3 regions of the Nocardioides xinjiangensis genome follow, and region 2 is predicted to be linked to each of the others. Evidence: predicted binding sites of a transcription regulator. Region 2 holds the regulator's gene; each other region holds the start of a gene.
What was found. Region 2 encodes LexA, which represses DNA repair genes until DNA is damaged. Its sites were predicted from a motif close to TCGAACANNTGTTCGA; they were not measured.
Positions count from the first base shown of each region.

Region 1: a site for LexA is predicted at 2,517-2,532, ahead of J3P32_RS13350 (HNH endonuclease signature motif containing protein). Genes of this name have one in related genera too.
Region 3: a site for LexA is predicted at 7,679-7,694, ahead of J3P32_RS04455 (HNH endonuclease signature motif containing protein). Genes of this name have one in related genera too.

Region 1 is NZ_JAFMSW010000001.1:2,826,710-2,836,349, reverse strand. It holds gene J3P32_RS13360 (sensor histidine kinase) at 1-72, opposite strand, end outside; gene J3P32_RS13355 (GNAT family N-acetyltransferase) at 247-801, opposite strand; gene J3P32_RS13350 (HNH endonuclease signature motif containing protein) at 947-2,431, opposite strand; gene J3P32_RS13345 (P-loop NTPase family protein) at 2,691-3,230, opposite strand; gene J3P32_RS13340 (PHP domain-containing protein) at 3,232-4,077, opposite strand; gene J3P32_RS13335 (histidine phosphatase family protein) at 4,079-4,660, opposite strand; gene J3P32_RS13330 (DUF5302 domain-containing protein) at 4,763-4,948, opposite strand; gene J3P32_RS13325 (hypothetical protein) at 5,289-6,458, shown strand; gene J3P32_RS13320 (MaoC family dehydratase) at 6,482-7,519, opposite strand; gene J3P32_RS13315 (DUF1707 SHOCT-like domain-containing protein) at 7,577-8,425, opposite strand; gene J3P32_RS13310 (sugar phosphate isomerase/epimerase family protein) at 8,445-9,455, opposite strand; gene J3P32_RS18545 (Gfo/Idh/MocA family protein) at 9,455-9,640, opposite strand, start outside.
Region 2 is NZ_JAFMSW010000001.1:1,167,664-1,177,303, forward strand. It holds gene J3P32_RS05485 (hypothetical protein) at 313-870, opposite strand; gene J3P32_RS05490 (vitamin B12-dependent ribonucleotide reductase) at 953-3,877, opposite strand; gene nrdR (transcriptional regulator NrdR) at 4,015-4,500, opposite strand; gene J3P32_RS05500 (hypothetical protein) at 4,846-5,178, shown strand; gene J3P32_RS05505 (PKD domain-containing protein) at 5,274-5,921, opposite strand; gene J3P32_RS05510 (hypothetical protein) at 6,041-6,568, opposite strand; gene J3P32_RS05515 (LysM peptidoglycan-binding domain-containing protein) at 6,756-7,115, opposite strand; gene lexA (transcriptional repressor LexA) at 7,482-8,204, shown strand; gene J3P32_RS05525 (sulfotransferase family 2 domain-containing protein) at 8,272-8,991, shown strand; gene J3P32_RS05530 (ATP-dependent DNA helicase) at 8,997-9,640, opposite strand, start outside.
Region 3 is NZ_JAFMSW010000001.1:931,077-940,716, reverse strand. It holds gene J3P32_RS04470 (MMPL family transporter) at 1-2,094, opposite strand, end outside; gene J3P32_RS04465 (family 16 glycoside hydrolase) at 2,341-6,969, shown strand; gene J3P32_RS04460 (SAM-dependent methyltransferase) at 7,003-7,626, opposite strand; gene J3P32_RS04455 (HNH endonuclease signature motif containing protein) at 7,760-9,277, shown strand.

The DNA.
Region 1 (9,640 bases), 1.7 Mb from region 2:
GGCGGCAGCATGGTGTCCGTCGGTCGCGGCCGCGCGGAACACAGACGTCTCGCGCCCGGCCCCACCCTCCATGTCGGTCAGTATGGACCCTGGCGGCCCCTTCGCGGCGGGTCGTGCACGAGCGGGGTCCGGCAGGCGGTGCGTGCAGGACCCAGAAGGAGGCAGGAGGACGACATGGGGCCGTGGGTTCCTACCACGTGGCACGCCATCGGCACGAACGCACGCACAGACGCGGCGATGCGATGCCTACGCGAGGTGGAGATCCGACGCGATCTTGCTGTAGACGGCGAGATCGACCCTTCCGGAGTGAACGAGTCCGGCCGACCGCGCGACGCCCTCGTGGATGAACCCGGCCGACTCAGCCGCCTTCTGCGAAGCCTTGTTGCCGGTGGCGCACTGGATCACGACCCGCGCCATGCCCTGGTCAGACATGGCCCAGTCGGACAGGACCCGGGACGCCTTGCCCGCCAGCCCGCGTCCTCGCGCCCAGGGCGCGACCCAGTAGCCGATCTCGGTCTGACGCACGAGCCAGTCGGTGTTCTTCAGGTCGATGACGCCGCACAGCCTCCCAGCGATCTCGATCCGTCGCACGAGACCCGCGCCGCTCGTGTGCATCTCGGGTGCCATCTCCTGGATGAACCCACGCGCTGCGTCAGCGGTGTACGGCTTCGGAAGCGGTAGCCATCGCTGGGTGGTCTCGTCACGACATGCCGAGGTGACGTCCTCGACGTCGCCTTCGCCCAGAGGGCTGAGGCGGAAGCCGTCACCCGCCAGCACTGCGTCATCGAACCGGCTGTCCATGTTCAGAGGCTAGAGGTTTGCTTGCAGTGGAGAACATCGCTTCGCACGGCCGCGGTGTCGCCAGGGCTGCGCTCGCCGAGCAGACGACTCGCTCGTCGGCAGGTCCGGGCGTGCCGGTGGCCCGATCACCGGGTGGGTGTCGGGCTCAGCGGGGCGGTTGGGGTCGTCGGTGGGGTGGGTCGGTGGTGACGGTGCGTCCGGACGGCAGGGTCCAGTGGTAGGAGCCGTCGGGTTGGCGGTGGTAGGTGAAGTCGGCGAAGGTCTTGGCGCGGTGGTGACGCCGGCACAGCGGCGCAAGGTTGTCGGGGCGGGTCTGGCCCGGTGGTCCGCCGTCGTCGAGGGGGACGTAGGCGGTGATGTGGTCGAGGTCGCAGCGCTGTGACGGGCGGGAGCAGTGGGGGTAGACGCAGGTATCGTCGCGCAGCCGGACCGCTTCGGCCATGCGTGGGGGTGGGTCGTGGCGGTCCACCGCGGGGACGGCGGTGGTGTGCGGGTCGAGGTCCAGCACCGGGGTCACGGTGACCTGTCCGGCGGTGAGAAGCCACGACCGCAGCCGGCCCAGGAGCATCGGGCCGAGCCGGTCGCAGCGCGCCACACCACGGCTCCCCATCGCCATGCCCGTCCCCCTGCCCGGGTGGTCGAGGAGGTCGCGGTCGGTGACGTGCACGACCAGCCGCACCTCACCCCCCTCACTGTCTTCACCGCTGGTGGGGCGTCGGAACGGGGTGGCGGGTTCGTAGGCGACGTCCTCGGCGACGCACAGCGCCGGGTCGGTGTCGGGATCCACGGCGCGATCGGGGTCCGCGACGTCCACGGCGCTCAGGAGGTCCAGTGCCTTCTGCGGGTCGGCGAGGACCCCGACCGCGTGCGCGCGACGCACGCCCAGCGCGCCGGGGTGGCCCAGGGAGCGCATCGTGGCGGCCATCGTGGTCACGGTGTGGTCGAACGCGACCGCGTCGGCGGTGTCGAGCGTCATGAACACCGCCGACGTGCCAGGAGCGCCGTCGTCGTGGTGCACCTCGACGCGCCGCGCCGCCAACGCGTGGTCGTGGTCGGCGACCGCCCGGTCCGGGTCGGCGTACAACCGCGCCTCGTGGACCAGCACCGCGATGCGGTGCGGGTTCAACCGCCGCGGCTGCCACACCAGCAGCCGGTCCGCATGCCCCGCCGCCACCGGGTCCAGGTCGCGGGAGACCCGCGCCGCCTCCCGCGCCAGCCGCACCGGCACCCGCAGCCCACGGGTCAGCGCCCACAGCCGCGGCAGCCGGTGGGCCAGGTCGAGCACGTCACCCACCAGCGCCAACGCCGCCTCGTGCGACACCCCCAGCACCGCCGCCAGCTCCACCACGGCGAACTCCGCCACCCGCGGCGTCCCGGCACCCGCGACCGGCAGCGCCCGCTCCCCGAACAACCCCGCAGCGCTCCCCACCGACGCAACCGTGTCCGAGCGCCACCCCGCCACCAGGTCGTCATCGGCGTCCGGTGCCAGCACGTGGGCGTGCGCCCACGCCAACGCCGCCTCCAGCACCTCCACGTCGGCCCGCCGCCGCACCTCGACCGCCGCCACCGCACGATCCAGCACCGCACGGCTCGAAGGCCGATCAACAGCAGCCGGGGCGGTGGTGGACATGCGTCCAGTCTCCCAGACCCCACCGACAACCTGACCTGCCCGAACACCTCTGTGGAGAACTCTTTTCGAACAGTCGCACGCGTCGGCTAGCACGTGTTCGGTCCGTGCGCGGCACGCCGGGCGTCGTGGCCGCGACGGGTACCCACACCCTCCCTCACTGAACCGGCGGGTGACGGCGACGGCGACGCTGACCGATCGGAGTACTGAGATGAACAACAGCCAGCGCACGAGCGTCGGCAGGCACTGCCGCGACGCGCGCCTACTCGGCCACCGGACGCTCGTCCCCCAGCGAGGCCAGCCACGCCTCGAGCTCGCGCGGACGACGGAACAGCAGCACCTCGGGCCCGTCCGCCGAGGCGGCCCACGCCCGCATCCGGGTGCGCTTGCGCGCGAAGGACTGGAAGTGCCACCGGATGATGGATCGCCGGCCGAGCATGTTGCGCCAGGACTCGACGTTGCCGTTGCAGCGTGGCTCGCGGGTGACGGCGCCCGTGACGGTTCGGCGGACCAGCCTCCCCAGCGAGAGCCAGCGGGGGTAGTCGAGGCCGACCACCAGCTGCACCCGCGGTAGCACGACGTCCAGCCACGCGCCGTACGCCGAGTCGAGCACCCACCGCTCCCCTGCCACGATCTCGGTGAACACCGCGCGCTGCACCGGTTGCTCGACCGGCACCCAGCCCGGCAGCCAGGTCAGCTCGTCGACGAGGGTCACCGGGAGACCGGTGCGGGCACCGATGGCGAGCGCCGCGGTGCTCTTGCCGCTCCCCGTCACGCCGTAGACGAGGATCCGGTCGGGCACGTCAGCCGCCGAGCGGCCGGCCGGCGAGGGACAGCAGCCGCTCGTACTGCTCGGGGTCCGTCGTGTTCACCCCGAGGTCGTGGTCGACCTTGCCGAGGCCGTGGTGGTCGCTGCTCCCCGTCACGACGAGGTCGAGGTCCGCGGCGATGGACCGCAGGCGCGCGCGGAACGCAGGGCTGTGGTCCTGGTGGTCCACCTCGATCCCGGCGAGCCCGAGCTCCTTCAACGAGGCGAGGGCGGGCTCGTCGAGCACGCTGCCGCCGCTGCGGCCCCACGGGTGGGCGATGACGGCGACGCCCCCGGCGGCGGTGAGGATCGGGATCATCTCCTCCAGCGGCACCGCGTAGCGGTCGACGTAGCCGGGGCGGCCCGGGTTCAGCAGCACGTGGAAGGCCTCGGTGCGGTCGGCGACGATCCCCATGCGCACCAGCGCGTCGGCGACGTGCGGGCGACCGGCCGCGACGGAGCCACCCGCCTCCCGGCGTACGTCGTCCTCGGTGATCGCGATGCCGCGTGCCTGCAGCGCGGCCACCATCGCGGGCGTGCGTGCGGTGCGGCCCGCGAGGATGCGGTCGAGGACGGCGACGAGCGGAGGGTACGCCGGATCCGGCAGGTAGCCGAGGAGGTGGACCCCCCGGTGGCGGAACGTCGTGCTGATCTCGAGGCCCGGGACGAGCGTGATGCCGGCCTCGTCCGCCGCCCGCTGCGCCTCGGCCCACCCGGACATGGCGTCGTGGTCGGTGAGCGCGACGACGTCGAGCCCGGCGGCAGCCGCCTCGCGCACCAGGTCGCCCGGGGTGTCGGTGCCGTCGCTGGCGGAGGAGTGCGTGTGGAGGTCGATGCGCACGTCAGCTGTTCCACCGCAGCAGCGCGGGGTGCTCGCGCTCGTAGCCGAGGACCGAGATCGTCGAGGTGTCGAGCTTGAAGAACCGGCCCTCCTCGGCGGGCTGCTCCAGCCACCGCGCCGTCAGCACCCGCAGCGAGTGACCATGGGCGAACACCAGCGTCCGGTCGTGCTCGCGCGCCCGGGCCACCACGCGGTCGAGCCGTGCGGACACCCCTTCGGCCGTCTCGCCACCGGGCGACGCGTGGCTCCACACCGTCCAGCCGGGCACCTGCTCGCGGATCTCGGCCGTCGTGACGCCCTCGTAGTCGCCGTAGGCCCACTCGACGAGGTCCTCGTCGAGCTGCGCGTCGGCGAAGCCGGCGAGCTCGGCGGTACGTCGGGCGCGCTGGCGCGGGCTGGTCAGGACGAGGTCGAACGCCACCTCGGCCAGCCGCGGCGCGAGCGAGGTGGCGGCCTGCTCACCGGCCTCGGTCAGCGGCAGGTCGGTGGTCGAGGTGTGCCGTCCGTCGCGGCTCCACTCCGTCTCGCCGTGACGGACGATCCAGAGCTCGGGACCAGAGGAGTCGGGGCCGCCGGAGGACATGCCGCGAGTCTGCCACGCACGACCGGCCGGCCCGCCACACCGCTCACCATGACGTCCCTCACGCGGCCCGCCGTCGCCGGTGGGACGTGACGACTGACAGCGTCAGACGCCGCCCCCGCCGGACTTGCGGCGGTGCATCGGCTTGGCGACGTTGCGGTCGCCGACCTCCGAGCCGTGGGCCTTCTCGCGCGCCGCTGCGCTGTCGTCGGGATGGTGGTGGCCCTTCTTGCGGTCGAGGGCCTCGCGCATCTTCGCCTTGAGGTCGGCGTTGGCGTCCTTGTCGGCCATGGGCTCCTCCTTGGTGAGGGTCGGAGCCACCACCCTGCCAAAGCGGTCGGGCCGGGTCGAGGGGATTACCCGCGCGGCCATGGCTTGCGCAGCACGTCGACGCGGTTGGCCAGGCCGCCCGTCATCCGGTGCACCTCCCAGCGAGACGCCGCCAGCATCGCGTCGTACACCGCGTCGCCGAGCTCGGACCGGTAGCGGTCGGGCTCGCGCAGCAGACGGGCCAGGCGGAGGAGCGCACGACCCGCGACGCCGTCCTGCTCACGTCGGAGGAGAGCTCGCGATCCCAGGCCACGGGAGGAGTCTGCCGCCCCGTCGTGGGCGCCGGCGATAGGGTCGCCGCATGGCCCGACGCGTGTTCCTCCACGTCGGCACCGCGAAGTCGGGCACGACGTACCTCCACGACCTGTGGTGGCAGCACCACGAGACCCTGCGCCACCGAGGGCTGCTGCTGCCGGGCGCGGTCATGCGCGAGCACTTCCTCGCCGCAGCTGTCGTCAAGGGCATGGACGCCCTCGTCGGCAGGCTCTCGACGGAGGAGCGGGGCGCGTGGCAGCGGATGCTCGAGCAGGCGGGCAAGTGGCACGACGACGTGCTCATCAGCCACGAGCACTTCTCTGACTCCCCACCCGAGGCGGCCCGGCGCGCGCTGGCCGAGGTGTCGGGTGCGGCCGACGAGGTCCACCTCGTGCTCACCGTGCGCGACCTCGCGCGGGTCTTGCCCTCGGCGTGGCAGCAACGCGTCAAGCAGGGCGCCCGCCAGCCCTACGGCGCGTTCCTCGACGCCGTCCGCGACGGCGCCGCGGACCGGAAGTTCTGGCGCTACCAGGACGTCCCCGCGATCCTCGACCGCTGGACGGTCGGACTGCCCCCCGAGCGCGTCCACGTCGTGACGGTGCCGCCCCCGGGCGCTCCGCGCGACGAGCTCTGGCGACGAGCCGCCCACGTGCTCGACGTCGACGTCGACGACCTCTCGACCGACCCGCGACTGCCCAACGACTCGCTCGGCATCGTCGAGGCCGAGCTGCTGCGCCGGGTCAACGCGCGGATCCCCCGCCAGCGCCGGACGCTCGAGCTCACCCGCTACGCCAAGGGTCGCTTCGCCCGCGACGTGCTGGCCGGCAGCGCCCGGCCGGAGCCGTTCGTGCTCCCCGGCGAGCACGCCGCCTGGGTGCGCGCACGCGCCGACGGGATCGTGGCCGACCTGCGCAGGCGCTCCTACGACGTGGTCGGCGACCTCGACGACCTGCTGCCCGCCGCCCCCCGGGAGGGACGGACGCCGGACGAGGTGGACGACGACGAGGTGCGCTCGGCCGCCACCGCCGTCCTGGCGCGGCTCGACAGGCCCGCGCCGGACTCGCTCGACGACGCGCTCGACGCCATCGCGACCGAGCTCGAGACGCGCACGTCGCCGCGCCGGCCCCCGGCGGTGACCCGCGCCGACCCGGCGCAGGAGTCCGCCCCGCGGTCCGCCGTGCGGCGCGCCGTCCGACGACTGACCGGGCGGAGCTGACGGGCGGAGCCGACCGGCGGGCCTCAGCGGGGCACGAGCGCCCAGTAGTCGAGGTCGAGCAGCACCCCGTCGACGTACGCCCGCTCCTCGCGCAGCGTCATGGACTCGTCGCGGCCCCGCGTCGCCACCAGCCGGAGCCGCAGCGCACCGACTCCCGGCGCGTCGAGAGCGGCCGCGTCGAGGACCTCCGACCACGCGTGGACGGTGTCGCCGGCGAACGCCGGGGCGACGTGGGCGCCGGCGTTGATCGCGGCGACCAGCTGCGCGTTCGCGAGACCGTTGAAGGACAGCGCCCGGGCGAGGGAGATGACGTGGCCGCCGTAGACGAGCCGGCGGCCGTCGGGGCGGGCCCCGGTGTCGAAGTGCACCTTGGCGGTGTTCTGCCACAGCCGGGTGGCCATCATGTGCTCGGCGTCGGTGAGCGTCACGCCGTCGACGTGGTCGATCCGCTCCCCCACCTCGTAGTCGCCCAGGCGGTGCGGCGCGCCGGCGGCCGCGACGTCGTACGCCGTGAAGTCGAGGCCGGACGGCACGACGAGGTCCTCGGCCGCGACGATCGGCGCGAGCTCGGGCACGACCGTCTCCGGCGCCGGCGAGTCCGCGGAGCGCTTGTGCACCATGACCCAGCGGGCCCAGTCGACGACGACCTCGCCGCGCTGGTTGGTCGCGGTGGACCGCACCCAGACCACGCCGGTCCTGCCGTTGGAGTTCTGCTTGAGCCCGATGACCTCCGACCGGGTGCGGAGGGTGTCGCCGGGGACCACCGGCACGTGGAAGCGGCACTCGGCGTAGCCGAGGTTCGCGACCGCGTTCAGCGACACGTCCGGCACGGTCTTGCCGAACGCGACGTGGAAGCCCACGAGCTCCTCGACCGGGTGCGGCGCGAGACCGACCGACGCGGCGAAGTCAGCCGACGACCCGACCGCGAACCGGGTGGGGTAGATCGCGCCGTAGAGCGCGCGGTCCCCCTCGGTCACAGTGCGCGGGGTGGCGTGGTCGATGACCTGCCCGACGGCGAAGTCCTCGAAGAAGTTGCCGGCGTTCGTCTTGGCAGCACTCATGGCGCTCATCGTGCCGCAGCCAGGCCCTCCGGAGCCGTCCGCCCCAGGTGGGATCCGTCACCTGTCGTAGGGGAAGCGCGCCACGACCCGGTCGCCGGCCAGGGTCGTGCGCAGGTAGCCGCCCTCGCCGAACGTGTTGCCCACGTGGATGTTCAGCGTCGGGCCCACCTCGTCGTGGCGCCACAGGACCGCGTGGCTGAACGTCCCGCGCTGGACGCCGAGGGTGCGCTCGGCGGTGCGGACGTTGGCGACCAGGCGGTCCGGCCCGATGCGGCCCAGGTCGACGACGCCGGTGTGGCTCGGGCGGATCGCCTGCGCCTCGGACGTGCGCTCCCAGCTGCCGTCCCACGTCCAGGCCTCGAAGCGCGGGCGCGATCCCCGCACCGGGACGTCGGCGCCCACACGGTGGGGGTAGAAGGCCACGTCCCAGGCGTCGAGCGTCCCGAATTGCTGCTCGTAGGCCCGGAGGAAGCGGCGCACCCCTGCTGCGGTCATCTCGAACCCGGCAGGATCCCCTGCGACGGCGGGGTCCGGCACCGGTACCGCCTCACCGCTCACCTCGACCGCCGGCTGCCCTCCCGTGTCGTCGGTGGTGGACAGCACCGCCAGGCCGACCGCTCCCGCGGCGACGACCACGACGGCGGTGCCGAGCGCCGCCAGCACGGCGACCGGGCGTCGGGGCCGGACGGGCCCCGACGTGGCCGGGGCGCGGACCGGCTCGGCGGGCCCCGGGGGCGGCTGCAGGTCACGCGTGAGCGTCTCGAGCTCGTCGAGCGTCTCTGCCGACAGCGCGCGCGAGGTGCGCAGCTCGCGGTCGGCGTCGCCGATCTGACCGTCGGCGTACGCCGCCTCGATGACCTCGACGCAGCGGTCGCGGTCCGCGTCCCGGGCGCGGAATCCCCTCATGCGGGGAGTGTAGGCCCGCTCAGCCCTCCGACTGCTTGCTGAAGGCGGCGTCGAACGACTGCGCCGGCGGGTCGAAGTCGAGCCCGCGCAGGCGTGCCAGCGCCTCGGGGGCGCCACGCAGCCGGTCCATCCCGGCGTCCTCCCACTCGACCGAGATGGGGCCGTCGTAGCCGATCGCGGTGAGCGTGCGGAAGCAGTCCTCCCACGGGATGTCGCCGTGCCCGGTGGACACGAAGGTCCAGCCGCGCCGCGGGTCGTCCCAGGGCAGGTGCGAGGACAGGATGCCGTTGCGGCCGCCGCCCATCCGCATCCGGGTGTCCTTGCAGTCCACGTGGTAGATCCGGTCCGCGAAGTCGGTGATGAACGCGACGGGGTCGATGCCCTGCCACATCATGTGGCTGGGGTCCCAGTTGATGCCGAACGCCGGCCGGTTGTCCACCGCGTCGAGCGCCCTGCGGGTCGTCCAGTAGTCGTAGGCGATCTCGGAGGGGTGCACCTCGTGCGCGAAGCGCACGCCGCACTCGTCGAAGACGTCGAGGATCGGGTTCCAGCGGTCGGCGAAGTCCTGGTAGCCCGCCTCGATCCGCTCGGCGGGCACCGGCGGGAACATCGCGACGTACTGCCAGATGGAGGAGCCGGTGAAGCCCACGACCGTCTTGACGCCGAGCTTCTGCGCGAGGCGGGCGGTCAGCTTCATCTCCTCGGCGGCCCGCTGCCGCACGCCCTCCGGGTCGCCGTCGCCCCACACGCGCTCACGGACGATCGCCTGGTGCCGGAAGTCGATCGGGTCGTCGCAGATGGCCTGGCCGGTGAGGTGGTTGGAGATCGCGTGCAGCTGGAGGCCGTGCTTCTCCAGGATGCCGAGCCGCTCCGCGACGTAGTCGTCGTCCTCCCAGCGCCACGCGTCGAGGTGCTCGCCGGAGACGGCGACCTCGAGGCCGTCGTAGCCCCACTCGGCGGCGAGCCGGGCAACCTCCTCCAGCGGCAGGTCGACCCACTGGCCGGTGAACAGGGTGAACGGTCGACCCATCAGATGTGCTCCAGTCCCTCGTCGACGCGCGTGCAGCTGCCACCCCGCGTCGCGCTGGTCTCGATCGCGGCGAGCACCCGCTGGACCGCGAGCCCGTCCTCGAACGACGGTGTCGGCTCCTGCCCCGCGGCGAGGGCCGCGAGGAAGTCGGCCGCCTGGTTGGTGAAGGTGGCGTCCCACCCGAG
Region 2 (9,640 bases):
TGATGCCTGCTGTTTGCGCCATCGACTTGAGACTTTCCGGCACATGCTCACTTGTAACGACTACGCCGGAGCACCGCGGGTGTGATAGCTGCACGTCCTTCAACCATCGTGACATTTGCCCCACCACGGTTGCTGAGAGTTGCGGACTTCCCGTCTTCAGCTCGACTAGACATCGTGGCTCGCCCGCACGATTAAGCAGCAAAAAGTCTGGCGTTCCGGTCGTGAGTGCAGGCTGCGATTTGTAATTGAGACCCTCAACGCGAAGGGAATTCTCGACGGCGTCGCGCCATTCTTGTTCGACGTTACGTTGCGTCACTGAACGACCTCCCAATGAGGCTGAGACGACCCGCCCCGGCGGAACTGCACGATGCCATTGATCAATCCCGGAATGCCCACAGCAACAGGAGTCGCCCATGACAGCACGTCTAGGGTGGCAAGAAGAGCGGTCAAGAGAACACCGCCTGACGACACAACTGCGGCGCGGCGATCCACAGAGCTCATCCGTCCGTACGACCCTTGCATCACGTTGTCGAGCGTACGTTCTTCGATCACGGTCAGCGAGCGCACCTGCGCCTTGTGCGGGCGAAGAGCGCGCACCACAGCCGAGACGTGCGTCTCGCACTGGCTGAGGAGGCTTCCGTTGAGACATTCGATCACGATCTCAACGGTCCGCGGCTCCGTGACAACAACTACTAGGCGACGATGGAGATCCTGAGTGGAGAAAGCAAGGATCTCTGCGGCGTCCTCGCCGAGAACTGAATCGGCTAACAAGCGCCGACCCTTGGAGGGTCCATAGACCCCAGCCAGCAGCGCCTCGATGGTGCTACCGCTAACGTCGCTCTTGGTGCGCACCACGGCTTGCGCGTACATCAGCCCCGCCTACCTGTCGACGTCGATCCCTCGTTGGGGGCGGGCCGCATCGCGCGGCCCACCCTCGACATGTCTCTTCAGGTCAGCTGCAGCCGCTGGTGCTCCCGCAGCCCTCGCAGACGTAGCAGGAGCCAGCCGGCCGCATCTTCGTGCCGCAGGTCATGCAGAGCGGGGAGTCGACGGCGGTGCCGGTGAGCTGCTCGAAGAGCTCGGCCGTGGTCTTGGCCTGGCCGGTGGTGACCTGGGCCGGGACCTCGCGGGCCTCGTTGCCGTGGGTGTCCTTGGTCTCGACCTCCTCGGCCTCGACGACGTCCGTGGAGGACGACGAGGAGGACGACGACGCGGGCTCGACGAGCTCGGCGGCCGAGCCGGTCTCCTCCACGAGCGGCTCGTAGGAGCCGGTTTCGAGGTGGCGCTGGCGCTCCTCGGCCGAGTAGATGCCGAGCATCGACCGCTCCTCGAAGGACAGGTAGTCCAGGGCGAGGCGGCGGAAGATGTAGTCCATGATCGACTGCGCCATCCGCACGTCGGGGTCGTCGGTGAGGCCGGCGGGCTCGAAGCGCAGGTTGGTGAACTTCGAGACGTAGGTCTCCAGCGGGACGCCGTACTGCAGGCCGATCGACACCGCGATCGAGAAGGCGTCCATCACGCCGGCGAGGGTCGAGCCCTGCTTGCCGAGCTTGAGGAAGACCTCGCCGAGCTGGCCGTCGTCGTGGGCGCCGGAGGTCATGTAGCCCTCGGCACCGCCAACGGTGAACGACGTCGTGCGGGAGACGCGCGACTTCGGCAGGCGCTTGCGGACCGGGGCGTAGACGACCTTCTCCACGACCTTCTCGACGACCTCGGCCGCGGCGGAGGCGTCGGAGGCGGCCTTGTCGGCGGCGTCCTTCTTGGCCTTGCCGCCGCCATCGGCGAGGGGCTGGCCGACCTTGCAGTTGTCGCGGTAGACCGCGGTGGCCTTGAGGCCGAGCTTCCAGGACTGCATGTAGACGTCCTCGATCTCCTCGACCGTGGCCGTCTCGGGCAGGTTGACCGTCTTGGAGATCGCGCCGGACAGGAACGGCTGCGCGGCCGCCATCATCCGCACGTGACCCATCGGCTTGAGCGAGCGGGCGCCCATCGCGGTGTCGAAGACCTCGTAGTGCTCGGTCCGCAGGCCCGGGGCGTCGACCACGTGGCCGTGCTCGGCGATGTAGGCGACGATCGCCTCGATCTGCTCCTCCTGGTAGCCCAGCTTCTTCAGGGCCCGCGGAATCGTCTGGTTGACGATCTGCATGGAGCCGCCGCCGACGAGCTTCTTGAACTTCACCAGGGAGAAGTCGGGCTCGATGCCGGTGGTGTCGCAGTCCATCATGAAGCCGATGGTGCCGGTCGGCGCGAGCACGGAGGCCTGCGCGTTGCGGAAGCCATTCTTCTCGCCCAGCTTGATGACGTCGGCCCAGGCCTGCGTCGCGAGCTTGTGCACGCGGCCGTCCTCGGTGTGCAGCACGCGGACGACGTCGTTGGCCGCCTGGTGCTTGCGCATCACGCGCTTGTGGGCGTCGGCGTTGCGGGCGTAGCCGGCGTACGGGCCGACGATGCCGGCGAGCTCGGCGCTGCGCTTGTACGACGTACCGGTCATGAGCGAGGTGATCGCGGCGGCCATCGAGCGGCCGCCCTCGGAGTCGTAGCCGAGGCCCATGGCCATCAGCAGGGCGCCGAGGTTGGCGTAGCCGATGCCGAGCTGGCGGTAGTCGACGGTGGTCTGGCCGATCGCCTCGGTCGGGAAGTCGGCGAAGCAGATGGAGATGTCCATCGCGGTGATGATGAACTCGACGGCCTTGGCGAACAGCGCGGCGTCGAAGGTGTCGTCGTCCTTGAGGAACTTCAGCAGGTTGAGCGAGGCGAGGTTGCACGAGGAGTTGTCGAGCGACATGTACTCCGAGCACGGGTTGGACGCGGTGATGCGGCCGGTCTCGGGGTTGGTGTGCCAGTCGTTGATGGTGTCGTCGTACTGCAGGCCCGGGTCGGCGCACTCCCACGCGGCCTGGCTGATCTTGCGGAACAGGTCGCGGGCGTCGACGGTCTCGATGACCTCGCCGGTGCCGCGCGAGCGCAGGCCGAACTCGGTGCCGTCCTCGACCGCGCGCATGAACTCGTCGCTGACACGGACGGAGTTGTTGGCGTTCTGGTACTGCACGGAGGTGATGTCGGCGCCGCCGAGGTCCATGTCGAAGCCGGCGTCGCGCAGCGCGCGGATCTTGTCCTCCTCACGCGCCTTCGTCATCACGAACTCCTCGATGTCGGGGTGGTCGACGTCGAGGACGACCATCTTGGCGGCACGACGCGTGGCGCCGCCCGACTTGATGGTGCCCGCGGACGCGTCGGCGCCGCGCATGAAGGAGACGGGGCCCGAGGCGGTCCCGCCCGAGGAGAGCAGCTCCTTGGAGGAGCGGATGCGGGAGAGGTTGAGGCCGGCGCCGGAGCCGCCCTTGAAGATGAAGCCCTCCTCCTTGTACCAGTTGAGGATCGAGTCCATCGAGTCGTCGACGCTGAGGATGAAGCAGGCCGAGACCTGCTGCGGCGACGGGGTGCCGACGTTGAACCACACCGGCGAGTTGAAGGAGAAGTACTGGTTGACCAGCAGCCAGGTCAGCTCGTGCTCGAAGATCTCGGCGTCGGCGTCGGTGGCGAAGTAGCCGTGGTCGATGCCGGCCTTGGTGTACGTCTTCACGACCCGGTCGATGAGCTGCTTGAGGCTCCACTCGCGGGCGTCGGTGCCGACGGCGCCGCGGAAGTACTTGGTCGTGACGATCGTCGAGGCGTTGACCGACCAGAAGTCGGGGAACTCCACGCCGCGCTGCTCGAAGACGGTCTCGCCGGTCTTCCAGTTCTGCTGGACGACGTCGCGACGCTCCCACGTGATGGCGTCGTAGGGGTGGGTGCCTGCAGTGCTGAAGACGCGCTCCAGCTTCAGGCCCTTGCCCTTCGCCGCTCCCTTGGCGCGGGTGCTCACCGTCTCGGTCATGGGTTCTCCTCGTCGAACCTGGTGGGTGGGTGGTGCTGACTTCTGCGGACCGCGTCCGCGGAGCTCTTCTCGGGGGGTGTTCGGAGTTGGTGGGCCCGGCAGGCAGCTTCCCCACTACCTGCCGGGCCGTCTGGGGGTCAGCCCGTCTGCGCGGCTGGCGCGGGCTGATCGTCGGCGGCTCGCTCGAGTCGCAGCATCTTGATCTCGGCGTCGAAGTCGTCGGCGGACTCGAACGCGCGGTAGACCGAGGCGAAGCGGAGGTACGCCACCTCGTCGAGGGCCCGCAGCGGGGCCAGGATCGCGAGGCCGACCTCGTTGGCGTCGAACTCGGCCTGGCCGCTCAGGCGCAGGGCGTCCTCGACCTCCTGGCCGAGGCAGGCGAGCTGGCCGTCGGTGACCGGGCGGCCCTTGCAGGCCTTGCGGACGCCGGCGATCGCCTTGTCGCGGTTGAACGGCTCCGTCGCACCCGAGCGCTTGAGCACCGTCAGCTGCATCTTCTCGACCGTCGTGAACCGGCGGTCGCACTGGGCGCAGGTGCGGCGGCGGCGGATCGAGCCACCGTCGTCGGCGACGCGCGAGTCGAGGACCTTGGTGTCCTCGTTCTTGCAGTACGGGCAGTGCACGGTGGCCCTCCTCTCGCGGCTTTCGGGCGCGCCTCACTCACCCTGCATAACGGGTCGGCGCCTGTGGATCTTCCTGTGGACATCTAGTCTGGACCTGTGCGGTGACATCCCCAGCCTGTGCACCAGATGTGGATAACTACAGCGGTGTAACTACTAGATGTAGTGGTAACCGTACGCCCCGGCCACGAGACTTGGCAAGCGAATGCCGTACCTCGGTGGATCAAATTCGCGGTGCAGGTAAAACTGCAGGTCAGTGGCTTCCCGGCGGGCGACGAGGCGGCGTGTCGCGCGTCTCTCCGGCGTCGTTGCCGCCCTCACTCAGGCCACATCCGACACAATGAGCGGGTGTCCACGGGGAAGCGAGCAGGGTCGCGCAAGGGCGCCCGTCCGCCTCGGACACTGAACAGGGCGGCGCTCGTCCTCGGCGCCGCCATCACCGTCTGCGTGGTGGCCTGGGGGTACCTCGTCTTCGCCGCCATCGACTTCGGTACGGCGGCGCGCGGAGGCAGCTCGTCGGCGTGGATGTTCATGGCCCTGGCCTGCCTCGGCGCGATCGCCTGCCTATTCACCGGGCTGCTGCTGGTCGCGCGGCTGATGCGGGCGCTGGGGATCACCTCGCCGCCGGAGCCCGCGGACGAGGCGCCCCGGCCGGTGGGCGGGAAGCGCGCGGCTCGCTGATCGTGGAGGATCCGAGCCACCTGGTGGCTCGGATCCTCCACCGTCCCGGTCATGGCGGCGTCCGGGCGGCGTCCTCGCGCGTCGCCTGCGCCGAGCTACGGCAGGACGAGCTGGGGCAGGGCTTCGACGACCTCGAGGCCCTGGGACGCGCCGACCACCGTCAGGGTGTCCGGGATGGAGATCCACTCGCCGCCGCCGATCCGGTACTCGCCGGCGTACGTCGTGTCGACGCGCACCGCCACCGCCCCGGTCCGAAGGTACTGGTGGGTGACGTCGAGGTCGGGGTGCGGCGCCCCGGGGCTGGAGGTACGCTCGGTCGTGCCGTCGCCGAAGACGTAGGTGTACTCCACCGGGTGGGCACGGATGTCGACTCCCTGGCCGGCCAGGGTGACGCTGTGGTCGACCGGGCGGTGGTCGGGTGTGTAGAAGTTCGTCTCGAAGTTCACGAGGGTCCTACCGCCGGTGGGCTGCACCACGAGCCTCGATGCCGGCCAGCCGTACCGTCTGAACTCGCGCAGGATCAGCTGGACGATGTTGACCTGGTCGACCTCCCGCCCCGGCACGCAGACATCTCCTACGTCAGTGCCGTCCATGTAGACGTCGTGCACGTAGCCCTCTTCGCCACCCTCGACGCACTCGACGTGCTCGACGCAGATGCCGCCGTTGCCGCACTGGATGGTGACCACCCACGTGTGGCCGTCGCCGGAGTTCGCGCTAGAGGAGTAGTCCGCGTACGTCCACACGCATTCAGCCGAGACGCCATCCATTCCGACCGCGAGACATGAATCAGCTTGAGCGGGCGCCGGGACGATGAGGACCGGACAAAGCGCCGCCAAGACGAGGAGGGCTATCGCGCGGGACATCACAAAATCCCGTAGTACGACACTGACCACTGGTCACTTCGACGTTTGAGAATCACGAGAAGAGTGGTTCTGCCTGCTGGCAGCACTTCAGGCTCGGCGCTGGGGCCGCGCTTGATGACAGTCTCAGGGAGGGTCTTGGTGACTTGGAAAGTCGGCGGCTTCCCTTTCCGGGACCGAATGCTGTTGATGGTCGAGCCAGCGAATTCGACCGTGCCATCACTTGCGTACACCTTCTCGACCGACTTCACGAAGGTTTTGCAGGCCTTGCATGAGTCCTCCACCAGAGCCTCATAGGTGGCGGTTTCCCCCGTCACCTGCATCTCGTCGCCGGCCTTGACCCAGCGCCGGATGAAGTCCTCCGGACTCTCCGCCTCAGGCGTCTCGGCCTCGACCGGAGTCGGGGTAGGCGACGAGCTCGACGGTTCGGGCATCTTCGGCGTCGGCTCCGTCGTCGGTTCGCCGTCCGAGCACCCGGCGATCAGCAGCGGGACCGCGAGGATGAGCGCCAGTGCGCGGCGTACGTGCATGTCGTGCCTCCCGAGAACAACGCCTGCACCACGAAACTACCCACCGCGGTGGCCGGTCAACCACCCTCGCAACCTCAGTTGTGGACGACGTCCGAAGATGCGCCGAGGGGCGGGCCCGCAGGCCCGCCCCTCGCCTTCCCCTTGGTCCACCAGCCGGGGTCGAAGCGGCTGGTGGAGGCCTCGCGCGTCAGTCGGTGGCGACCGGGACGCGGAGCTTCTGGCCGGCCGAGAGGCCGGCGGACTCGAGGGCGTTGAGCCGCTCGATCTCGCTCATCACGGAGCGGACGTCGCCGTCGGTCGCGATCTCGCTGGCGATCCCCCACAGGGTGTCTCCGGGCGCGACCTGGACGATCTCGGTCGGGGCGGGCTTTCCGGCCTCGTCGGTGCCGACGGCACCACCGGCGAGCATGAACGCCACGCCGAGGACCAGGAACAGCGAGGTCAGGAAGACGACCAGTCGGCCACGGCGGGTCAGGCGCACCGTCGAGCGGGCGCGGGCCGGGGTGACCGGGGTCCGGAAAGCGGGGGAAAGGCTGAGGGTGCTCATGGTGGCCTCCTGGGGAAGATCAGCCGTGGGTGTCTGTCGAGCGAATGTCTAGTCGGAGCCACCGACAGCGGCTTCTCGCCATCGGCGTCGAGCAGACGTTCGATCGAACGTGTGTACGACGTTAGAGCACCTGTTCGAACAACGCAAGCACCAGGTCGAACAATCGTTCGCCACGCGCCAAGCGCCCCGGCGCACGAAACTGATCGCCGGTCAGCAACGCACGTACGCCCAGCACCGATGCCAACCGCGACACGCGGAGTTCGAACAGGTGTTTGATCCCCTCCCGCCGACAGGACTACGGTGAGCACACCTGCTCCTGTCCCATCCGAGCCGCGGAGGGAGCCGGCAACCGTACTGGAGGAGCCCATGGCCAAGTCCGACGACAAGAACGTCATCGAGATGCCCGACGGACCCCCGGACGCCACCGGCCTGACCCCGCGCCAGCAGCGCGTGCTGGCCACGATCAAGGACTCCATCGAGTCCAAGGGATACCCGCCGTCGATGCGTGAGATCGGCCAGGCCGTCGGCCTCACCTCCTCCTCCAGCGTCGCCCACCAGCTCCGCGTGCTGGAGAGCAAGGGCTTCCTCAAGCGCGACCCCAACCGGCCCCGCGCCCTCGAGGTGTTCCTGCCCGAGGTGATGGCCGCGCGCCGCTCCATCTCGAGCGCAGACGAGACCAGCATCGACGAGACGGGCATCGGTGACGCCGCCCCGGCCGCGGTCAACATCCCGGTCGTCGGCCGGATCGCCGCCGGCGGCCCGATCCTCGCCGAGGAGCAGGTCACCGACGTGTTCCCGCTCCCGAAGCAGCTCGTCGGCGACGGCACCCTCTTCCTGCTCGAGGTCTCCGGCGACTCCATGGTCGACGCGGCGATCTGCAACGGCGACTACGTCGTGATCCGCCAGGAGCAGACCGCGACCAACGGCCAGATCGTCGCGGCGATGATCGAGGGCGAGGCGACGGTCAAGACGTTCCAGCGCAAGGACGGCCACGTCTGGCTGCTGCCCCACAACGAGGCCTACGACCCCATCCCCGGTGACAACGCCACGATCCTCGGCGTCGTGACCGCGGTGCTGCGCCGCGTCTGAGGCGTCGTACGCCGACCCGCGCGGCGGGCCCGCGGCGCCGCGCGGCCGCCGGTGTAGCCTCGCGCCGATGCCCGAGTCCGCCGTCCCCGACCCACTGGTCTTCCGCACGCGCCCGGGCAACCGCCGCCGGCTCGTGCCGGAGGCGCAGGCCGCGGTCGACCGGCTGGCCGCGGCGGGCGAGCAGTCCGCCTGGCTCAGCCCGCTGGCGTACAACCTGACGATCAGCCACAGCCACCGGTTCGTCTGGTACCGGGTGGCCAAGGTCGCGACGCGCACGATCCGCCACCACTGCGAGCAGCACGGCGTCAGCATGGACGTCGACCACGCGATGCGGATGCGCTACCCGCTCGCCAGCTTCGCCGACTACTTCACCTTCGCGTTCGTGCGCGACCCGCTGGACCGGTTCGTCTCGGCGTGGCACGACAAGGTCGTCGACCACAACTACTACGACTTCGACGCCGCGACCCACGAGCGGATGCAGACCGTCGAGGAGTTCGCCTACTGGACGGCTGCGCAGGACCTGTCCGCGGTGCCAGGGACCGACCAGCACCTCACGCTCCAGAGCCGGATGATCGACCTCAACCGGGTCGACTTCGTCGGCCGGCTCGAGACCTTCGACCGCGACTTCGCCGAGGTCTGCGAGGGCGTCGGCGCCCCCGCCGTGCCGACCGCGCCGCGGAACCAGACCGCCCCCGGCGGGCGCGACCGCCAGGTCTCCGCCGAGCTACGCGAGCTGGTGGCGACGATGTACCGCCGGGACTACCAGCTCTTCGGCTACGCGCCCTGACCGGGCTAGGCGGCGCCGAGCCGCGCGAGCGCCTGACGTACGAGCGCGGGGTCGGTGGTCGACCACATCGGCGGCAGGGACGCCTTGAGGAAGCGGCCGTAGCGCGCGGTCTCCAGGCGCGGGTCGAGCACGGCGACGACGCCGCGGTCGGACGTCGTGCGGATGAGGCGACCGGCGCCCTGCGCGAGCAGGAGCGCGGCATGGGTGGCGGCGACCTGCATGAAGCCGTTGCCGCCGGCCTGGTCGGCGGCCTTCTGGCGCGCCGACATCAGCGGGTCGTCGGGGCGGGGGAACGGGATCCGGTCGATGATCACGAGCTGGCAGGTGTCGCCCGGCACGTCGAGGCCCTGCCACAGCGACAGCGTGCCGAACAGGCACGTGTGCGGGTCCTCGACGAACTGCCTGGCGAGCTCCGGCAGCTGGGCGTCGCCCTGCGCGAGCGTCGTGAGGTGCGGCAACCGGGCCCGGACCGCCTCTGCTGCGGCCTCCGCCGCGCGGCGCGAGGAGAAGAGGCCCAGCGTGCGCCCGTCGAGCGCGTCGACGAGGTCGCAGATCTCGTCGAGCTGCGCCGGCCCCAGGCCGTCGCGGCCGGGCTGCGGCAGGTGGCGGGCGACGTAGAGGATCGACTGCTGGCCGTAGTCGAACGGCG
Region 3 (9,640 bases), 240 kb from region 2:
CACCGTGACGTCGATGAGCACGGCCACGGTCATGCCCACGCCGATCTCCTTGACCGCGACCAGCTCGCCGAGGGCGAAGCCGAGGAACACGATCCCGATGGCCACCGCCGCCAGGGTCACCAAGGGACCCGAGGCGGTGATGCCGGTCAGCACGGCCTGGTCGTTGAGCGCCCGCAGGTCGACGGGGCGCGGCCGGCGCCGCCGGGCGCGCGCGGTGTCGGCGTCCCGCCTCGCCTCGTCCCACGCCTCGCGGATCCGGGCCACGAGGAACACGTGATAGTCCATCGAGAGCCCGAACGCGAACATGAACAGCAGCAGCGGGGTGGTGACGTCGAGGGCCCCCCACGGGTCGAAGCCGAGCAGCGACGAGCCCCAGCCCCACTGGAACACCGCGACCACGACGCCGAGGGTCGCGCAGAGGGAGAGCAGGTTCATCGCCACCGCCTTGACCGGTACGACGACCGAGCGGGTGAGGCGGCCCAGCAGCAGGGCGGTCGCGAGGACGACGACGAGGACGGCCACCGGCGCCTGGTCGGCGAGGGCGTCGCGGGTGTCGACGAGCTCCGCGGTCGGACCGCCCACCAGCACCCCCGGGCCGAGGTCGGCGGCCCGCAGCCGGCGTACGAGGTCCTGCGCCCGCGGGCCGTCGTAGTCGCCGGCGGCGTCCGGCTCGGGCTCCACGAGGATCTGGCTCAGCTCGCCGGGGAGGGGGTCGAGGAGCATCACGTCGGCCACGCCCCGCACGGCCATGGCGCGCGCCATCGCGTCCGCCGTCTCCTGCGAGCTGAAGTCCGCCTCGACCAGCACCGTGACCGGGGTCGCGACCTGCTCGGGGAAGCCGCGCTCGATCGCTTCCTGCACGAGCCGCGGCTCGCTGTCACCGGGCAGCGAGCGGGCGTCGGAGTTGCGCAGGTCGAGGGACAGCAGCGGCGTCGCGAGCAGCAGCAGCAGGGCGGTGCAGCCCAGCAGGACGGGCCACGGTCGCCGCTGCGCCACCCGCGCGAGGCGGGGGAGGAGGGCGTGCGCGCTCGGCGTGCCGCCGAGCACCCGGCCGGCTGAGGGCTCGGGGATGCGGGCGCTCGCCACGCCGACGAGCGCCGGGGCGAGGGTGAGCCCGGACAGCGTCGCCGCTCCCACGGCCACCAGGCCGCCGAGGGCCATCGGGGACAGCACCGGGTCGCCCAGCAGCAACAGGCCCGCGAGGGCGGTCCCCACGGTCAGGCCGGACACCAGCACGGTCCTGCCCGAGGTGGCCAGGGTGCGGTCGAGCACCTCGCCGATGTCCGTGCGCCCCGTGCGTCCGGTGCGCCCGGTCGCCGCGGCCCGCTCCTCGCGGAACCGGCCGAGGACCAGCAGGGCGTAGTCGACGGCCAGGCCGAGGCCGAGCAGCGTGACGACGTTGACGGCGTACTCGCTCACCTCGGTGAGCCGGGCGAGGCCCGCCAGGGCGAGGAGCGCCACGCTCACCGAGCCGAGCGCCGTGAGCACCGGCACGACACCTGCCAGGAGGCCGCCGAGCGCGAGCGCGAGCACGCCGACCAGCACGACGATCGCGACGCCCTCGCCGCGGGCCGCGTCCTGGATCGCCTGCTCGGCGAACGCCTCCTCGGCGAACAGCGGTCCGCCGACGAGCACCTCGGGCATGGCGACCTCGCGGAGCGTCGCGTCGACCCGCTCCGCGGCGGCGAGGGCGCGGTCGCGGTCGACGGTCGGGTCGATCTCCACCGTCACGACCGTGCCGAAGCGGTCGGGGGCGACGAGGTCCTGGGCGCCGGTGGTCCACGGGTCGCGGACGTCCACGACGTCGGGCAGCTCGCGCACCTCGTGCATGACCCGGGTGGCCTGGTCGATCATGTCGACGCCGTAGATGTCGGCGCCGGAGAGGACGGCGACCACGAGCTCGCCCTCGGGGTCGACCGACTCCAGCCGCTGCTCCAGCCGCGCCGACTCCGCCCCGGCGCGGAGCGGGTCCGGGGACTCGGCGACGTCGAAAACGGATCCGCCGAGGACGCCGCCCAGGACGGCCAGCACCGCCCACGCTCCGAGCACCCATCGGCGCGCGCGGTACAGCCGACGTCCCAGGTCCTCGAGCACGGCGGCACTGTAGCCCGGCGGCACCCTTATGACGATCGGCGGACAAAAGTTGTTCACAAACCGTCAGATACGACCTAGGGTGAGGGGCGTCACATCCTTCCCGGTGCTCCGTCACCGGGGTCGCGAGAGGTCATACCCCAGGTGTCGAAGTCCCCCTCCCTCTCCCGCCCACGACCGGCCCGAGGCCGTCGTCGCGCGGGTGCCGCCATCGCGGCCACCGCGGTGGCCGCCAGCCTTGCCGCGGTGATGCCGAGCGCCGCCGCCGCCGTGCCGCCGGGCGACGAGCCCGGCCTCACGATGCGGGCCTTCCAGCTCGGCCAGCCGATCTCCGAGCTGTGCACCCTCAAGTCCGGGCAGACCCCCAACGTCGACCTGCTCAAGCCGACGATCGACTGGGACGCGCCCGCCGACTTCGGCGGGCTGCAGGACAACTTCGTCGTGGAGGCGCTGGCCAACCTCAGCGTCGAGACGACGGGCGCCTACCAGTTCCGGATGACCAGCGACGACGGCTCGCGCCTCACCATCGACAGCACCGAGGTCATCGACCACGACGGCCTGCACGGCGACACCGCCAAGACGGGCACCACCACGCTGACCGCGGGCACCGTGCACAAGCTGCGCATCGACTACTTCGAGGCGGGCGGCGGCGAGCGACTGCTGCTCGAGTGGATGCCGCCCGGGGCGAGCACCTTCTCGGTGGTCCCCACCTCCGTGCTCAGCACCGAGGCCAACGTCACCCGCGTGACCGCGCCCGGCTTCAAGCAGTGCGAGGGCCAGAACGACTCGGAGGGCGACGGCCTCCAGCTCGGCTCGGTCAACCCGGCCTACGACCTGGTCAACCTGCGTCCCAACGGCTTCGAGCCCCAGGTCACCGGCCTGGAGTGGGACGGCAGCGACCTCCTCGTCCTCACCTGGGGCGGCAACGGCAACGACCAGGGCAACGTCGAGCTCGGCGAGCTCTACCGCCTCAGCGGCGTCCAGGGAGCGGACTCCCCGGCTGACGTGACGCACACCAGGATCGCCTCCGGCCTCAAGGAGCCGCAGGGCATCTCGGTCGTGGACGGCGAGATCTACGTCTCCGAGAAGACCGGCCTGATCAAGCTGACCCAGAAGAACGCCCAGGGCGTCTACGAGGGCAGCGTGGAGATCGCGAAGTACCCCTTCGACGGCAACTTCCACGAGTTCGGCTTCGGGATGCTCTACAAGGACGGCAAGTTCCACGTGAACCTGTCGGTCTCGATCAACCTCGGCGGCGCGACCACCGTCCCGCAGGGCTCCCACGACCGCGGCACGCACATCACCATCGACAAGGCCACCGGCGCCATCGACTACGTCGCGGGCGGTCTCCGCACGCCGCACGGCATGGGCTGGGGTCCCGCGGGCGAGATCTTCGTGACCGACAACCAGGGCGGCTGGCTCCCGGCCTCCAAGCTCATCGAGATCAAGCGCGGCGAGTTCTACAACCACTTCACCACCGAGCCCGACGGCACGCCCGGTCGCTTCGACGACCAGCCCGTGACCAAGCCGGTGCTGTGGATGCCGCAGAACGAGATCGCCAACTCCCCGAGCACCCCCGTCGTCGTCGACGCGGGCCCGTACGCCGGCCAGATGTTCATCGGCGACGTGACCTACGGCGGCCTCCAGCGCGCCGACCTCGAGAAGGTCGACGGCCGCTACCAGGGCGCCCTCTTCCGGATGACGCAGGGCCTCGAGGCCGGCGTCAGCCGCGTGCTCAAGGCTCCGAACGGCTCGCTGGTCATCGGTGGCCTCGGCGCCGGTGGCAACTGGGGCCAGACCGGCAAGCTGCGCTACGGCCTGCAGAAGCTCGACCTGAGCGGCAAGACGCCCTTCGACATGAAGTCGATGGACGTGGTCGAGGGCGGCTTCGAGATCGAGTACACGCAGCCGCTCGCCCCGGCGACGCTGCAGGACCTCGCGTCGAAGTACCAGCTCAAGCAGTGGCGCTACCGGGCCACCGCGCAGTACGGCGGCCCCAAGCTCGACGAGGAGTCGCTCGCGGTCACCAGCGCGACCGCCAGCGAGGACGGCCGCACGGTCACCCTGCAGGTAGACGGGATGAAGCCCGACCGGGTCGTCCACCTGCGCTCGCCGCGCCCGTTCCAGTCCGCCACCGGCGAGACGCTGTGGAGCACCGAGGCCTGGTACACCCTGAACAGCTACCCCGGCTACGTCGAGGCTGAGCCGGAGCCCGCTCCGGACGGCATCTACGAGCTCGAGGACGGCGAGCTGTCCGGCACCGCCGGCATCGACACCGAGCACGCCGGCTACACGGGCTCGGGCTTCGTCGACGGCATCCAGACCGTCGGGTCCGGCAGCGCGGTCACCGTCGTGGCGCCGCGGGCCGGTTCGTACGACCTGCAGATCCGCTACGCCAACGGGCCGAACCCGCAGCCCAACCAGACCAAGAAGATGAGCCTCTACATCGGCGACGAGCGTCGGCAGATCTCGCTGCCGCCGTTCGCCGACTGGAAGACGTGGGGCACGTTCACCACCCGGGTGACGCTGCCCGCGGGCGCGACGCGCGTCGAGATCGCCTACGAGACCGGCGACGACGGCCACGTCAACCTCGACCACGTCAAGCTCGTCGACCCGACCGGCGGTCGCGTCGAGGCCGAGGCCGGCACCATCACCGGTGACCGCAACCGGGTCCAGACCGAGCACGCCGGCTACAGCGGCACCGGGTACGTCGGTGGCTTCGAGGTCGACGGCGCGTCCGTGACCTTCGACGTCACCGCGACGGCGGCCGGCTACCACAACGTGAAGCTCGGCTACGCCAACGGGCCGAACCCGCAGCCCAACCAGACCAAGGTGATGTCGGTCTACGTCAACGGCGTCTTCGCCAAGAAGCTGTCGCTGCCGCCGTTCGCCACGTGGAAGGAGTGGGGCTCGGTCACCGACCAGCTCGAGCTGCGGGCCGGCGCCAACGTCGTCAAGATCCAGCGCGACGCCGGCGACAACGGCAACGTCAACATCGACTACCTCGACCTCGGTGCCCGTGAGGCCTGCGCTCCCGGTCAGGTTCCCAGCGCCGACGACGAGTTCGACGGCACCACGCTCGACACCTGCCGCTGGAGCACGATCCTGAACAAGACGTCGACCGGCGTCGCGGTGGCCGGTGGCCAGCTGCGGATCAACGCCCAGGCCGGCGACCTGTCCGGCGGTGCGGTGGACGCGAAGAACATGGTCCTGCAGAACGCGCCCGCCGAGGGCCCGTGGGCCGCGACCACGCAGCTCACGATGACGGGCACGGACGACTACCTGCAGGGTGGTCTGGTCGCGTGGACCAGCGCCACGAACTACGCCAAGTTCGTCGCGATGGAGAAGCCGGACGGCGACTGGGTGCTCGAGCTGGGTCGCCGCATCAACGGCGACATGGTCTACACCAACGCCGACCTGCCCGACGGCGCCGCTCCGGACGACCTGCAGCTGCAGATGGTCTCGACCGGCACCGCGATCCAGGGCCGCTGGTCGGTCGACCAGGGCGCGACGTGGCAGTCGATGGGCGCGGGCTACCCCTCCACGGGGCTGGTCGCACCCAAGATCGGTGTCGCCGCCTACAACGGCACCGGCAGCCAGGTCGGCGCGTTCGACTGGTTCCGCGTCAGCGACGAGGTCGTCGTCGAGCCCGACGCCTGCGAGGCCACCACGGCCGACCCGGGCTACCGGACGCTGTTCGACGGCACCGCGGAGAGCCTCGAGGACTGGAACATGGCCGGCCCCGGCGTGTTCACCCGTGAGGCGGACTGCACGCTGAAGACCAACGGCGGCCTCGGCCTGCTGTGGCACTCCGAGCCGCTCGAGGGCGACTACTCGCTGCAGCTGGACTGGAAGCTCGTCAAGGACGACAACGGCGGCGTCTTCGTCGGGTTCCCGAACCCGGGCACCGACCCGTGGGTGGCCGTCAACCAGGGCTACGAGATCCAGATCGACGCCACCGACGACCCGGACAGCACGACGGGTGCGATCTACAACTTCCAGTCGGCCGACCTGACCGCGCGCGACGCCGCGCTCAAGCCGGTGGGCCAGTGGAACCACTACGAGATCAAGGTGGAGGGCAAGCGGATCCGGATCTACCTCAACGATGTCCTGGTGAACGACTTCACCAGCACCGACGAGAACCGGTTGAAGTGGCCGTCCTACATCGGTCTGCAGAACCACGGTGGCGGCGAGAGCGTCTTCTACCGCGACGTCCAGGTCAAGGAGCTCGCCGACCCGGAGAACGTGCCGGCGACGGTGACCGTCACGGCGCCCGAGCAGCTCCAGACGGGCAAGAAGGCGCAGGTCGAGGTCGCCGTGACGTCTGCGGCACAGGAGACGCCGACCGGTGAGGTGGTGCTGTCCGTCGACGGCACCGACCTGCCCGCCGCGACGCTGAAGGACGGCAAGGCGACCTTCGAGGTCGGCCCGTTCGCTGCCGGACGGACCGTCGAGCTGGTCGCGAAGTACGCCGGAGACGTGGCGCACGACGCGGGCCAGGGCAAGGCCCAGGTCAAGGTCGTGACCCCCGCGCCGGTCCCGACCCCGCCGACCAACCCGCCGGCCGACGCGCCGTCGGTGAAGGTCAAGGGCGAGAAGGCCGACGCGACGCCCAACCGTCGCAAGGCCAAGCTCACGGTCCGCTGCGGAACGGTCGGGTGCGAGGGCAAGGCGGTCCTCCGCACGCGTGGGAAGGACGGCAAGCGCCTCGGCGCCGGGACGTTCGACCTCGACTCGCGTGAGAAGGACAAGGTCACCCTCAAGCTCACCAAGCGGGCTCGTGCCCTGCTGGGCAAGAAGGCGACCGTCAAGGCCGTGCTCGTCGTCCGGTTCGAGGACGGCGGCACCCAGCGGGTGAGTGTGCGGCTGACCCGCTGAACCTCCGGGTGGTCGGGCGCTGACCTGCTGCGGTCAGCGCCTGACCACCCGGACCACGCAGTCCCAGGCCGTACGACGCACCTCTCCGCCGTGGCCGTCGTCCGCGGTGACCTGACGGGCGACGCGCTCGGCGCGCACCACCTCGACGTCGAGGCCGGCCAGGTCGGCCACGACGTCCTCGGCCGTCATCAGCACGGCCGGGTCCCGGGGGCCACCGGTGCCCTCCGTGAGGTTCGTCGCGTCGTGCGCCACGAGCAGCAGCGTCCCGCCGATGCGCAGGCTCTCGACCGCACCCCGGACAGCCCGGCGCCGCTCGTCGGCCGGCAGCTGCAGGTACGCGACCACCACCAGGTCCACCGGCGCGGACGGGCGCCAGGTCGTCGCGTCGGCGCAGACCCACGTGACGTCCGGCGCCGCCGGCCCGAGGTCGGCCGCGAGCCGGGCGCCCTTGTCGAGGGCGACCTGGGAGAAGTCGACGGCGGTGGCGGACCAGCCGCGGCTCGCCAGCCAGATCGCGTTGCGACCCTCCCCGGCCCCCAGGTCGACCGCCGTGCCGGGTGTGAGGTCCGCGAGCTCGGCGGCCACGAGCTGGTTGGGCTCGCGCGACCAGACCAGGTCGCTCGCGGCGTACCGCTCGTCCCATGCGCGTGCGTCCATGCGCCCAGCCTAGGACGGCGCTCGAGGCCCGGCGCTCGCTCGCCCCGGCGACTCGGCAGCGTGTTCGAAAAGAGTTCTCCACAGATGCGTTCGGGCAGGTCAGGTTGTCGGTGGGGTCTGGGAGACTGGACGCATGTCCACCACCACCCCGGCTGCTGTTGATCGGCCCTCGAGCCGTGCGGTGCTGGATCGTGCGGTGGCCGCGGTGGAGTTGCGGCGGCGGGCCGACGTGGAGGTGCTGGAGGCGGCGTTGGCGTGGGCGCACGCCCACGTGCTGGCACCGGACACCGATGACGACCTGGTCGCGGGGTGGCGGCCGGACACGGTCCCGGCGGTGGGGAGCGCTGCGGGGTTGTTCGGGGAGCGGGCGCTGCCGGTCGCAGGTGCGGGCACACCGCGGGTGGCGGAGTTCGCGGTGATGGAGCTGGCGGCGGTGCTGGGGGTGTCGCACGAGGCGGCGTTGGCGCTGGTGGGTGACGTGCTCGACCTGGCCCACCGGCTGCCGCGGCTGTGGGCGCTGACCCGTGGGCTGCGGGTGCCGGTGCGGCTGGCGCGGGAGGCGGCGCGGGTCTCGCGCGACCTGGACGTGGTGGCGGCGGGGCATGCGGACCGGCTGCTGGTGTGGCAGCCGCGGCGGTTGAACCCGCACCGCATCGCGGTGCTGGTCCACGAGGCGCGGTTGTACGCCGACCCGGACCGGGCGGTCGCCGACCACGACCACGCGTTGGCGGCACGGCGCGTCGAGGTGCACCACGACGACGGCGCCCCGGGCACGTCGGCGGTGTTCATGACGCTCGACACCGCCGATGCGGTCGCGTTCGACCACACCGTGACCACGATGGCCGCCACGATGCGCTCCCTGGGCCACCCCGGCGCGCTCGGGGTGCGCCGCGCGCACGCGGTCGGGGTGCTCGCCGACCCGCAGAAGGCACTCGACCTCCTGAGCGCCGCGGACGTCGCGGACCCCGACCGCGCCGTGGATCCTGACACCGACCCGGCGCTGTGCGTCGCCGAGGAGGCGGCCTACGAACCCGCCACCCCGTTCCGACGCCCCACCACCAGCGGCAGCGGCGGCGGAGACAGTCAGGGCAGCGAGCGGGGCGAGGTGCGGCTGGTCGTGCACGTCACCGACCGCGACCTCCTCGACCACCAAAGCATGGGCACGGGGATGGGCACGGGGGTGGGCACAGTCAGCCGTGGTGTGGCGCGGTGTGACCGGCTCGGCCCGATGCTCCTGGACCGGCTGCGGTCGTGGCTGCTCACCGCCGGACAGGTCACCGTCACCCCGGTGCTGGACCTCGACCCGCACACCACCGCCGTCCCCGCGGTGGACCGCCACGACCCACCCCCACGCATGGCCGAAGCGGTCCGGCTGCGCGACGATACCTGCGTCTACCCCCACTGCGGCCGCCCGTCGCAGCGCTGCGACCTCGACCACATCACCGCCTACGTCCCCCTCGACGACGGCGGACCACCGGGCCAGACCCGCCCCGACAACCTGGCACCGCTGTGCCGGCGTCACCACCGCGCCAAGACCTTCGCCGACTTCACCTACCACCGCCAGCCCGACGGCTCCTATCACTGGACCTTGCCGTCCGGACGCACCGTCACCACCGACCCACCCCACCGACGACCCCAACCGCCCCGCTGAGCCCGACACCCACCCCGTGATCGGGCCACCGGCACGCCCGGTCGAGCGCAGCCCGGTCGCGGTTCGGGCGCCGTCGGCGTCCGAGGCCCTCAGCTTCGAGGTACAAGCCCGCGGGGGAGTCGCTTCGGCGCCGAGGCCATGGCTGTGGGACGACAGCCGGACGACACATCGGACGCCACACCGATTCGACGGGCGCGCGCTGTCGCCGCCCGCGGGCGGGGAGCGGCCCGGTGAGCGATCAGCCGCTCAGGGACATCACGACGGCGGTAGCCAGAGTGCACGCCGGCACCCGCGCGGCGCGACGACCGGCGCCCGGGCGCATGCAGGCCGCTCCCGCGGGTAACCGGTCGGGCATCCGACGAC